2 regions of the Streptomyces sp. NPDC059499 genome follow, and region 2 is predicted to be linked to the other one. Evidence: riboswitches for the same ligand, from Rfam matches in the RefSeq annotation. Region 2 holds a riboswitch; the other holds the start of a gene.

The links. Region 2 has a riboswitch for glycine ahead of gcvT (glycine cleavage system aminomethyltransferase GcvT). Riboswitches for the same ligand answer to the same signal wherever they lie in the genome.
Region 1: linked by a shared signal. The riboswitch ahead of gcvP (aminomethyl-transferring glycine dehydrogenase) and the one ahead of gcvT (glycine cleavage system aminomethyltransferase GcvT) in region 2 are both predicted to bind glycine.

Annotation. Positions count from the first base shown of each region.
Region 1 covers NZ_JBHYTT010000023.1:8,414-12,539, reverse strand. The annotation lists gene gcvP (aminomethyl-transferring glycine dehydrogenase) at 1-1,636, opposite strand, end outside; glycine riboswitch at 1,828-1,923, opposite strand; gene ACFW9O_RS34155 (PRC-barrel domain-containing protein) at 2,057-2,428, shown strand; gene ACFW9O_RS34150 (DNA polymerase IV) at 2,350-3,804, opposite strand; gene ACFW9O_RS34145 (MerR family transcriptional regulator) at 3,880-4,126, opposite strand, start outside.
Region 2 covers NZ_JBHYTT010000016.1:175,907-180,032, forward strand. The annotation lists gene glyA (serine hydroxymethyltransferase) at 1-248, opposite strand, end outside; gene gcvH (glycine cleavage system protein GcvH) at 267-644, opposite strand; gene gcvT (glycine cleavage system aminomethyltransferase GcvT) at 736-1,857, opposite strand; glycine riboswitch at 2,015-2,112, opposite strand; gene ACFW9O_RS29895 (AAA family ATPase) at 2,301-2,975, shown strand; gene ACFW9O_RS29900 (enhanced serine sensitivity protein SseB) at 3,128-3,895, shown strand; gene ACFW9O_RS29905 (enhanced serine sensitivity protein SseB C-terminal domain-containing protein) at 4,041-4,126, shown strand, end outside.

The DNA of each region.
Region 1 (4,126 bases), on a different contig from region 2:
AGCCCTGAGCCTGCTCGGCCGGCGCGAAGGGGTGCAGCGCACCGAATTCGGGCCAGGTGATCGACTCCATCTCGGCGGTCGCGTTGAGCTTCATGGTGCAGGAGCCGAGCGGGATCATGCCGCGGTCCAGCGCGTAGTCGCGGTCGGCGAGCTTGCGCAGGTAGCGCAGCATCGCGGTCTCGGAACGGTGCTGGTGGAAGACCGGGTGGGCGAGGACGGTGTCGGTGCGCAGCAGGTTGCCGGGCAGCGCGTCCTCGGCGTCGGCGTCGAGGGCCTCGATGTCGCCGCCGGCTCCGAAGGCGGCCCAGACGGCCGCGATCTGTGCGCGGGTGGTGGTCTCGTCGCAGGCGATGGAGACGTGGTCGGCGTCGATGTGCCGCAGGTTCACGCCGCGCTCGCGTGCACCGGCGACCACATCGGCAGCGGCACCGGGAACACTCACGGTGAGGGTGTCGAAGTAGGCGCCGTGCACCACGTCGATACCGGCGGCCCGCAGACCGTCGGCCAGGATCGTGGCGTACCTGTGGGTGCGCCGCGCGATCGTGCGCAGACCGTCGGGGCCGTGGTAGACGGCGTACATCCCCGCCATGACGGCGAGCAGCACCTGCGCGGTGCAGATGTTGCTGGTGGCCTTCTCCCGGCGGATGTGCTGCTCGCGGGTCTGGAGGGCGAGACGGTACGCCTTGTTGCCGTCGGCGTCGACGGAGACGCCCACGAGACGGCCGGGCAGGCTGCGCGCGAACTTCTCGCGGACGGCCATGAAGCCGGCGTGCGGTCCGCCGAAGCCCATCGGGACACCGAAGCGCTGCGTGGTCCCGACGGCCACGTCCGCGCCCAGCTCTCCGGGCGAGGTGAGCAGGGTCAGGGCCAGCAGATCGGCCGCGACGGTGACGATCGCGCCGAGCTCGTGGGCGCGGTCGATGACGGGCTTGATGTCACGCACCGCTCCGGAGGCGCCCGGGTACTGCAGCAGGACGCCGAAGACGCCGCGCTCGGCGACATCGGCCGGAATTCCGTCGGTGAGGTCGGCGACGACCACCTCGACGCCGGTCGGTTCGGCGCGGGTCCGGATCACGGCGACGGTCTGCGGCAGGGTGTCCGCGTCGACCAGGAAGACGCCGTTCCTGACCTTGCCGACGCGCCGTGCGAGCGCCATGGCCTCGGCGGCGGCCGTGCCCTCGTCGAGGAGGGAGGCACCGGAGGTGGGCAGACCGGTCAGGTCGGCCACCATCGTCTGGAAGTTCAGCAGGGCCTCGAGCCGCCCCTGGGAGATCTCCGGCTGGTAGGGCGTGTACGCCGTGTACCAGGCGGGGTTCTCCATGACGTTGCGCAGGATCACCGGCGGGGTGAACGTGCCGTAGTAGCCGAGCCCGATCATCGGCGCGAGCACCTGATTGCGGTCGGCGAGGCGTCGCAGCTCGGCCAGGACCTCGGCCTCGGTACGCGCAGCGGGAAGATCCAGCGCCTCGGCGCTCTTGATCACGTCCGGCACGGCAGCGGCGGTGAGCTCGTCGAGGGAGCCGTATCCGACCTGGGCGAGCATCTTCGCCTGGGCCTCGGCATCGGGCCCGATGTGGCGCTGCTCGAAGGGAATGCCCTGCTCCAGCTGGGAGAGCGGAGTGCGACGGGGGGTCATGATGGAGGCCTCCTGGTCTCACGACCTGCGAGGGGCACCACGGCGTGGCTGCCCGAACGGCCTCCCCATCTGTCATCTCGACCTGAGAGCTTCACCGGCACGCCCGGAGGCATACCGGCTTTCACCGTCGGTGAGGATGGGGCCCGCCACGGCACGTGCCGTACGGATCCCGTCCTGCTTTCCAGAGTGACCTCGTCCGTGCGGTACAGGGGCCTGAGAGATTCCGGGGAGGAGTTGCTCCTTCGGCGCCTCCGGAATTCTCCGGAGGACTCTCCCGCACAGGGTCAGCAGCCGTGTTCCAGACTACCAGCGGGGCGGCGCCGGCCGTCTCGAGTGGCCGAAGCCCCGGATCTGGCCTTTCGTAGTGCCTGTGGAGCAGTTGCGACCACCCTGACCGCAGTGCGACCAGTGGGAGGCACCGTGCAGACCGACATCGATCCGCGCAGCCTGATCGGCCGCAAGGCCTACGACCGCCAAGGCTCCAAGATCGGAACGGTGGACGAGGTCTATCTCGACGACGCCACCGGTGTACCCGAGTGGGCGGCCGTGCGCACCGGACTCTTCACCCGGGACGCCTTCGTACCGCTGGAACCGAGCGAATTCGTCGACGGCACCCTGGTGATCCCCTTCGACCGCGCCCTGATCAAGGACGCCCCCGACTTCGGGGTCGGCCGTCATCTCTCCCCGGAACAGGAGCTGCAGCTCTACCGCCATTACGGGCTGGACTCCGCCGCGCCGGGCGGTACCGGGCCCGACAGGGACTTCGGCAGGCTGGCCGGCCACGAGGAGTAGTCCTCGGGGTCCCGCACCAGGGGGAGCGGATCAGCCGGCTGGAGCTGCGGATCGTCGACACGGAACGTGCGCACCCGGCCCGGCCGCTCCCCCGGCTCCTCGAACCGGACCGTGACACGGCCGACACCGCTGCCCTGCACCCAGCCGTGGCCGTGGACCTCGTGGCGTACGTCATGGCCTGCGGGCCACCGTCGGCCCGCGAGGAGGTCCGCCCTCTCCTCGGCCGCTTCCTCCGCCGTGACCGGCTCGTCGGGGGCACCGTCGGCCCCGTCCTCCGCCTCGCCCGCCACCGCCTGCCGTGCGTCGGCGGCCTGCGCGAAGAGATCCTCCTGGGTGAAGTCCGCGAGCCCCGTGACGCCCACTCCGAGGAGCCGTACGCCACCGGTGGTGTCAACGGCCTCCAGCAACCGCGCGGCGGCCTCTCTGACGACCGTGGGGTCGTCGGTGGGGCCTCGCAGGGTCTCGGAGCGCGTCAGCGTGGAGAAGTCGTAGCGGCGCACCTTGAGCACGACGGTCCGCCCCGACCTCCCCGCACCCCGCAGGCGCTCCACACACCGTCCGGCCAGCCTCTCCACCTCCGCCCTGACCCGGACCCGGTCGTGCAGGTCCACGTCGAAGGTGTCCTCGACCGATACGGACTTCGCGTCCCGCTCCGCGACGACGGGCCGGTCGTCGTGCCCGAGGGCCATGCGGTACAGCGCGACGCCGTGCGCCTTGCCCAGCAGGCGGACGAGCTCCGCCTCCCCGGCCTCGGCCAGGTCCTGGACCACCGTCATCCCCGCGCGCCGCAGATGGTCCCCGGTGGCGGGCCCGACGCCCGGCAGGATCCGCACGGACATGGGAGCGAGCAGTCCGCGCTCCGTACCCGGCTTGATGAGCAGCAATCCGTCCGGTTTCGCCTCCTCGGAGGCGATCTTGGCCAGCATCTTGGAACCGGCCAGACCGACCGAACCGCTGAGTCCGGTGACGCCTCTGATGACCGTGCGCAGCTGCTCACCGATCGCACGGGCCGATGCCGCGTCATCGGCGACCCCGCCGGCCTCCAGGTCGACGAAGGCCTCGTCCAGGCTGAGCGGCTCGACGAGCGGCGACAGCCGCCCGAGCAGCTCCATCACCTGGTCGCTCACCGTCCGGTAGAGCGCGAACCGCGGCACGAGATAGGCGGCGTTGGGTGCCAGCCGTCTCGCCTGCGCCATGGGCATCGCCGAATGCACGCCGAAGCGCCGGGCCTCGTACGACGCGGTGGCCACCACCCCGCGCATCCCCAGCCCGCCCACCACCACCGGTTTGCCGCGCAGGCTGGGTTTCGCCGCCTGCTCGGCAGAGGCGTAGAAGGCATCCATGTCCAGATGCAGGATGGTGGGAGCGGATCTCACATCAACCGATGCTGCCCTATGCCACTGACAACGGGCCTGCTCCGCGCCCGTGCGGCGCGGGGCAGGCCCGGTGGCTCAGCCCGCGCGGTTGCGCCGCCGGGCCAGCTCGTCCGCCGGGTTGTTGCCGATCAGTGTCTCCCCCGTGTCGACCCGCTCGCCGTGGAGCTGGGACAGGGTCGCGTCCACATCGCGCCAGACGACGCCCACGGCGATACCGAAGACTCCCTGACCCCCCTGGAGCAGATCCACGACCTCGTCGGGCGAGGAGCACTCGTAGACCGTCGCCCCGTCGCTCATCAGGGTCATCCGTTCCAGATCCGTG
Region 2 (4,126 bases):
TTGATCCGGTCGATCGCGATCTGCTCGACCACGTCGACGTGCTCGCAGCCGCCGTAGTAGCGGCGGCCGGGGTAGCCCTCGGCGTACTTGTTGGTGAGGACGGAGCCCTGCGCCTCCATGACCGCGACCGGAGCGAAGTTCTCCGAAGCGATCATCTCGAGGGTGGACTGCTGGCGGTGGAGCTCGGCGTCGACAGCGGCGGCGACGTCCGGGTCCAGCTCGTGGAGGGAGGAGTTGAGAAGCGACATCAGGGGGTCCCTTGGGTCTCAGTTGCCGGAGAACTCGGAGTACTCGTCGGCGGAGAGCAGGTCCTTCGGCTCCTCCGCGACGCGCACCTTGAACAGCCAGCCGCCCTCGAAGGGGGCGGAGTTCACCAGCGCCGGGTCGTCCACGACGTCCTGGTTGGCCTCGGTGACCTCGCCGGTCACCGGCGAGTACAGGTCGCTGACCGACTTGGTCGACTCCAGCTCACCGCAGGTCTCGCCCGCGGTCACCGTGTCACCGACCGCCGGGAGCTGGGCGTAGACGACGTCGCCGAGCGCGTTGGCCGCGAACTCGGTGATACCGACCGTGGCCACGCCGTCCTCGAGGGCCGACAGCCACTCGTGCTCCTTGCTGTACCGCAGCTGCTGGGGGTTGCTCATGACCTGAATTCTCCTGTACGCGGGGGAGTGCTGATGAACGGTGGTCTTACGGTGTGAGACGGGACTACGTCACGTGCGGGACGCCCCGTTGTCACTTCTGACGCTTGTAGAAGGGCAGTGCGACGACCTCGTACGCCTCGTGGGTGCCCCGGATGTCTACGCCGACGCCCTCGGTGCCGGGCGCGGCGTGTGCCGCGTCCACGTACGCCATGGCGATCGGCCTGCCCAGCGTCGGCGACGGCGCGCCGGACGTGACCTCGCCGATGACCTTGCCGTCGGCAACGACCTGGAAGCCGGCGCGCGGCACCCGGCGGCCCTCGGCCACCAGGCCGACGAGCTTGCGGGGCGGGGCGGTCTCGGCGCGCTCGGCGGCGGCCCGCAGCGCCTCGCGGCCGACGAAGTCGCCCTCCTTCTCGAACTTCACGACCCGGCCCAGGCCCGCGTCGAACGGGGTCAGCGCGGTGGTCAGCTCGTGCCCGTACAGCGGCATGCCCGCCTCCAGGCGCAGCGTGTCGCGGCAGGAGAGGCCGCACGGGATCAGGCCGTGCGGGGCGCCCGCCTCGGTGAGCGCCGTCCACAGCTGCTCGGCGTGCTCGGGGGCGACGAAGAGTTCGAAGCCGTCCTCGCCGGTGTAGCCGGTGCGGGCGATGAGCGCGGGAACACCTGCGACGGTGCCGGGCAGGCCCGCGTAGTACTTCAGCCCGTCCAGGTCGGCGTCCGTGACCGCCTTCAGGATGGCGGGCGACTCGGGGCCCTGGACGGCGAGCAGCGCGTAGGCGTCGCGGTCGTCGCGCACCTCGGTGTCGAAGTCCCCGGCGCGTGCGGCGAGCGTGTCGAGGACGAGCTGCGCGTTGCCCGCGTTGGCGACGACCAGATACTCGGTCTCGCCCAGGCGGTAGACGATCAGGTCGTCCAGGATCCCGCCGTCCTCGGCGACGATCATCGTGTAGCGGGCCCGGCCCACGCCGACGGTGGCGATGTTGCCCACCAGCGCGAAGTTCAGGAAGGCAGCGGCCTGCGGTCCGGTGACGGTGATCTCGCCCATGTGCGACAGGTCGAAGAGTCCGGCCCGGGTGCGTACGGCGTTGTGCTCGTCGCGCTCACTGGCGTACCGCAGGGGCATGTCCCAGCCCGCGAAATCGGTCATGGTCGCGCCCAGGGAACGATGCAGCGCATCGAGGGCGGTGAGACGGGAGGCGGGGGCAGTGCTCATGGGCATGGCTCCAGGGCATGACGACAGAGGACGTTCCCTCCCCATCTGTCATCGGAACCTGAGAGGTTCGCCGAGAGCCCCTGAAAGGGTCAGCCCCTTCGGGGGTCGGCTTGCACCTTGGGTGGAGCCGCGCGAGCGGCCCGCTTTTCAGATCTGCCTCATCCACGCGGTACGGGGCCTGAGAGATTCAAGGGAGGAACTTGCTCCTTCGGCGCCCGGCGCACACAGTGACCGGGACTCTCCCGCGCGGATTCAAACGGCCGGTATGCAGTTGGCGGGGTCATCATCGCACGCATTGCGCCAGAGTGGGGCGAGCGGATCCGCGCAGGCACACCGGGCCGTTCGGGCGCCGACACGTGCGGCCGGAACGGGTTGTCCCGTATTACCTTTTCTTTACACTTCTTGGGCAGGTCAGGTGTGGGTGACTCGGCAGGGGGAGGGCGATGACGTTGCAGCCGTACGCGACGACCGCAGGGGCAGCGCGCGGTGCGGTGCCCGCGCAGCAGGGTGCCCGCGCTCGGGGGCTCCGGGGCACGCACGCTCCGGTGGTACGTGATCTGCGCGGCAGGAACGGGCTCGGCCCGCGCAGCCTGGACTTCGTGGCGGGCGATGTGGTGGTGGTCTCCGGACTGCCCGGCAGCGGGAAGTCGACGCTGATCCGGCGCGCGGTGCGGGAGCACGCCATCGACTCCCAGGACACCAGGGACCGCTGGGCGGCCTCCCTGCCCGCTTTACTCCCGTACGCCCTCTACCGTCCCCTGGTCCGTGCCGCGCACTACCTCGGGCTGTGGCGGGCGCTGCGCTCGGGCGGATCCGTCGTCGTGCACGACTGCGGAACCCAGGCATGGGTGCGGCGCTGGCTGGCCCGCGAGGCCGGGCGCCGGGGCCGCACGCTGCACCTCGTCCTGCTCGACGTCACCCCTCATGTGGCCAGGGCCGGCCAGCGCGAGCGCGGACGGGGCGTCTCCGGATACGCCTTCGCCCGGCACCGCGGTGCGGTCGGACGGCTGCTGCGCGACACGGAGAGTGGACTGCTGCCACCCGGTTGCGCGTCCGCGGTGCTGCTCGACCGGGAGGCCGCCACGGCGATCGAACGGATCTCGTTCGCAAACGCATAGACCGGTGAGCTCCGCCCGGCCGTCCGGAATCTGGACGGTCCGGTTGCCCCCGCCTGCGCTGTTTCCCGTGTCACTGCCGTCCTGGCGCGGCTCGGACCGAGCCCGGCTAAGGTTTCTGCCGCACAGCATGGCGAGAAAGGGACACAGACACCGTGGACATTCCGGCGCAGGCCCCCGTCCATCCGCAGCACGGATGGCCGGCCAACGAGCTCGAGGAAGTGCTCAGCGCCTCCCTCGGCGTGCCCGGGGCCGGCGGCCGCCTGGTCGAGGTGCTCGGCCGGAGCCGCGTCTGGGTGCCCCTGCCGAACGGCGGCGGGCCCGACAGTCCCGACCTCGACCTGCCGACGGTCGACATCGGCGGCGCCGCGTTCGTACCGGTGTTCAGCTCCGAGGCCCAGTTCCTTCAGTGCGTCGGCGCCCACATCTCGTTCACCGTCGCGCCCGCCCGCGAATTCGCCCGCGGCCTGCCCCCGCAGCTCGGCATCGCCGTCAATCCCGGCGGGGCGGTCGGTGTGCCGCTGCCGCCGCCGGCCGTCGCCGAGCTCTGCAGGGCCGGGCGCACCGCGCTGGACGGGCCTTCCGGCGGGCGGGTCCGGCTCTACGAGCCGGACTGGAAGGAGGACCCCGTCGACTTCCTCGCCGCGGTGGCCGGCGAATTCCAGGACATCGGTGTCGTGAGCACCGCGCGCAGGGCGCTGGCCAGCATCGAGGGCGACGACCCCGTCCTCTTCGTCGGCGTCGAGTTCGCGACCTGGGACGGCGCCGGACAGAGCGCCCCGATGGAGGCGCTGGGCCGTGCGCTGGGCCGGGTCCAGCTGCCGTGGCCGGTCAATCTGGTCCTCCTCGACGTGGCCCAGGACCCCGTGGGCGACTGGATGCTGGAGAAGGTACGGCCGTTCTACCGGCGCGAGGGGTACTGAGTCAGCTTCGCCCGTGGCGTCAAGCCGGTGTCAGGGGCGGCGCATAAGCTGGTTTGATGGCGAGGCCGCACCTGTTGTGCCCGGGTGCGGGACAACAGCACCGCGGCACGACGGGGCAGCGGAACGAAGAGGGGCGGGACCCAGGGTGAGTGCGTCAGGCACCGCGGAGGCCGGGCAGGTCGAGCACATGCTGCGGCAAGTGGCCCCCGGGCGCCCCGACGCCTACGAGGC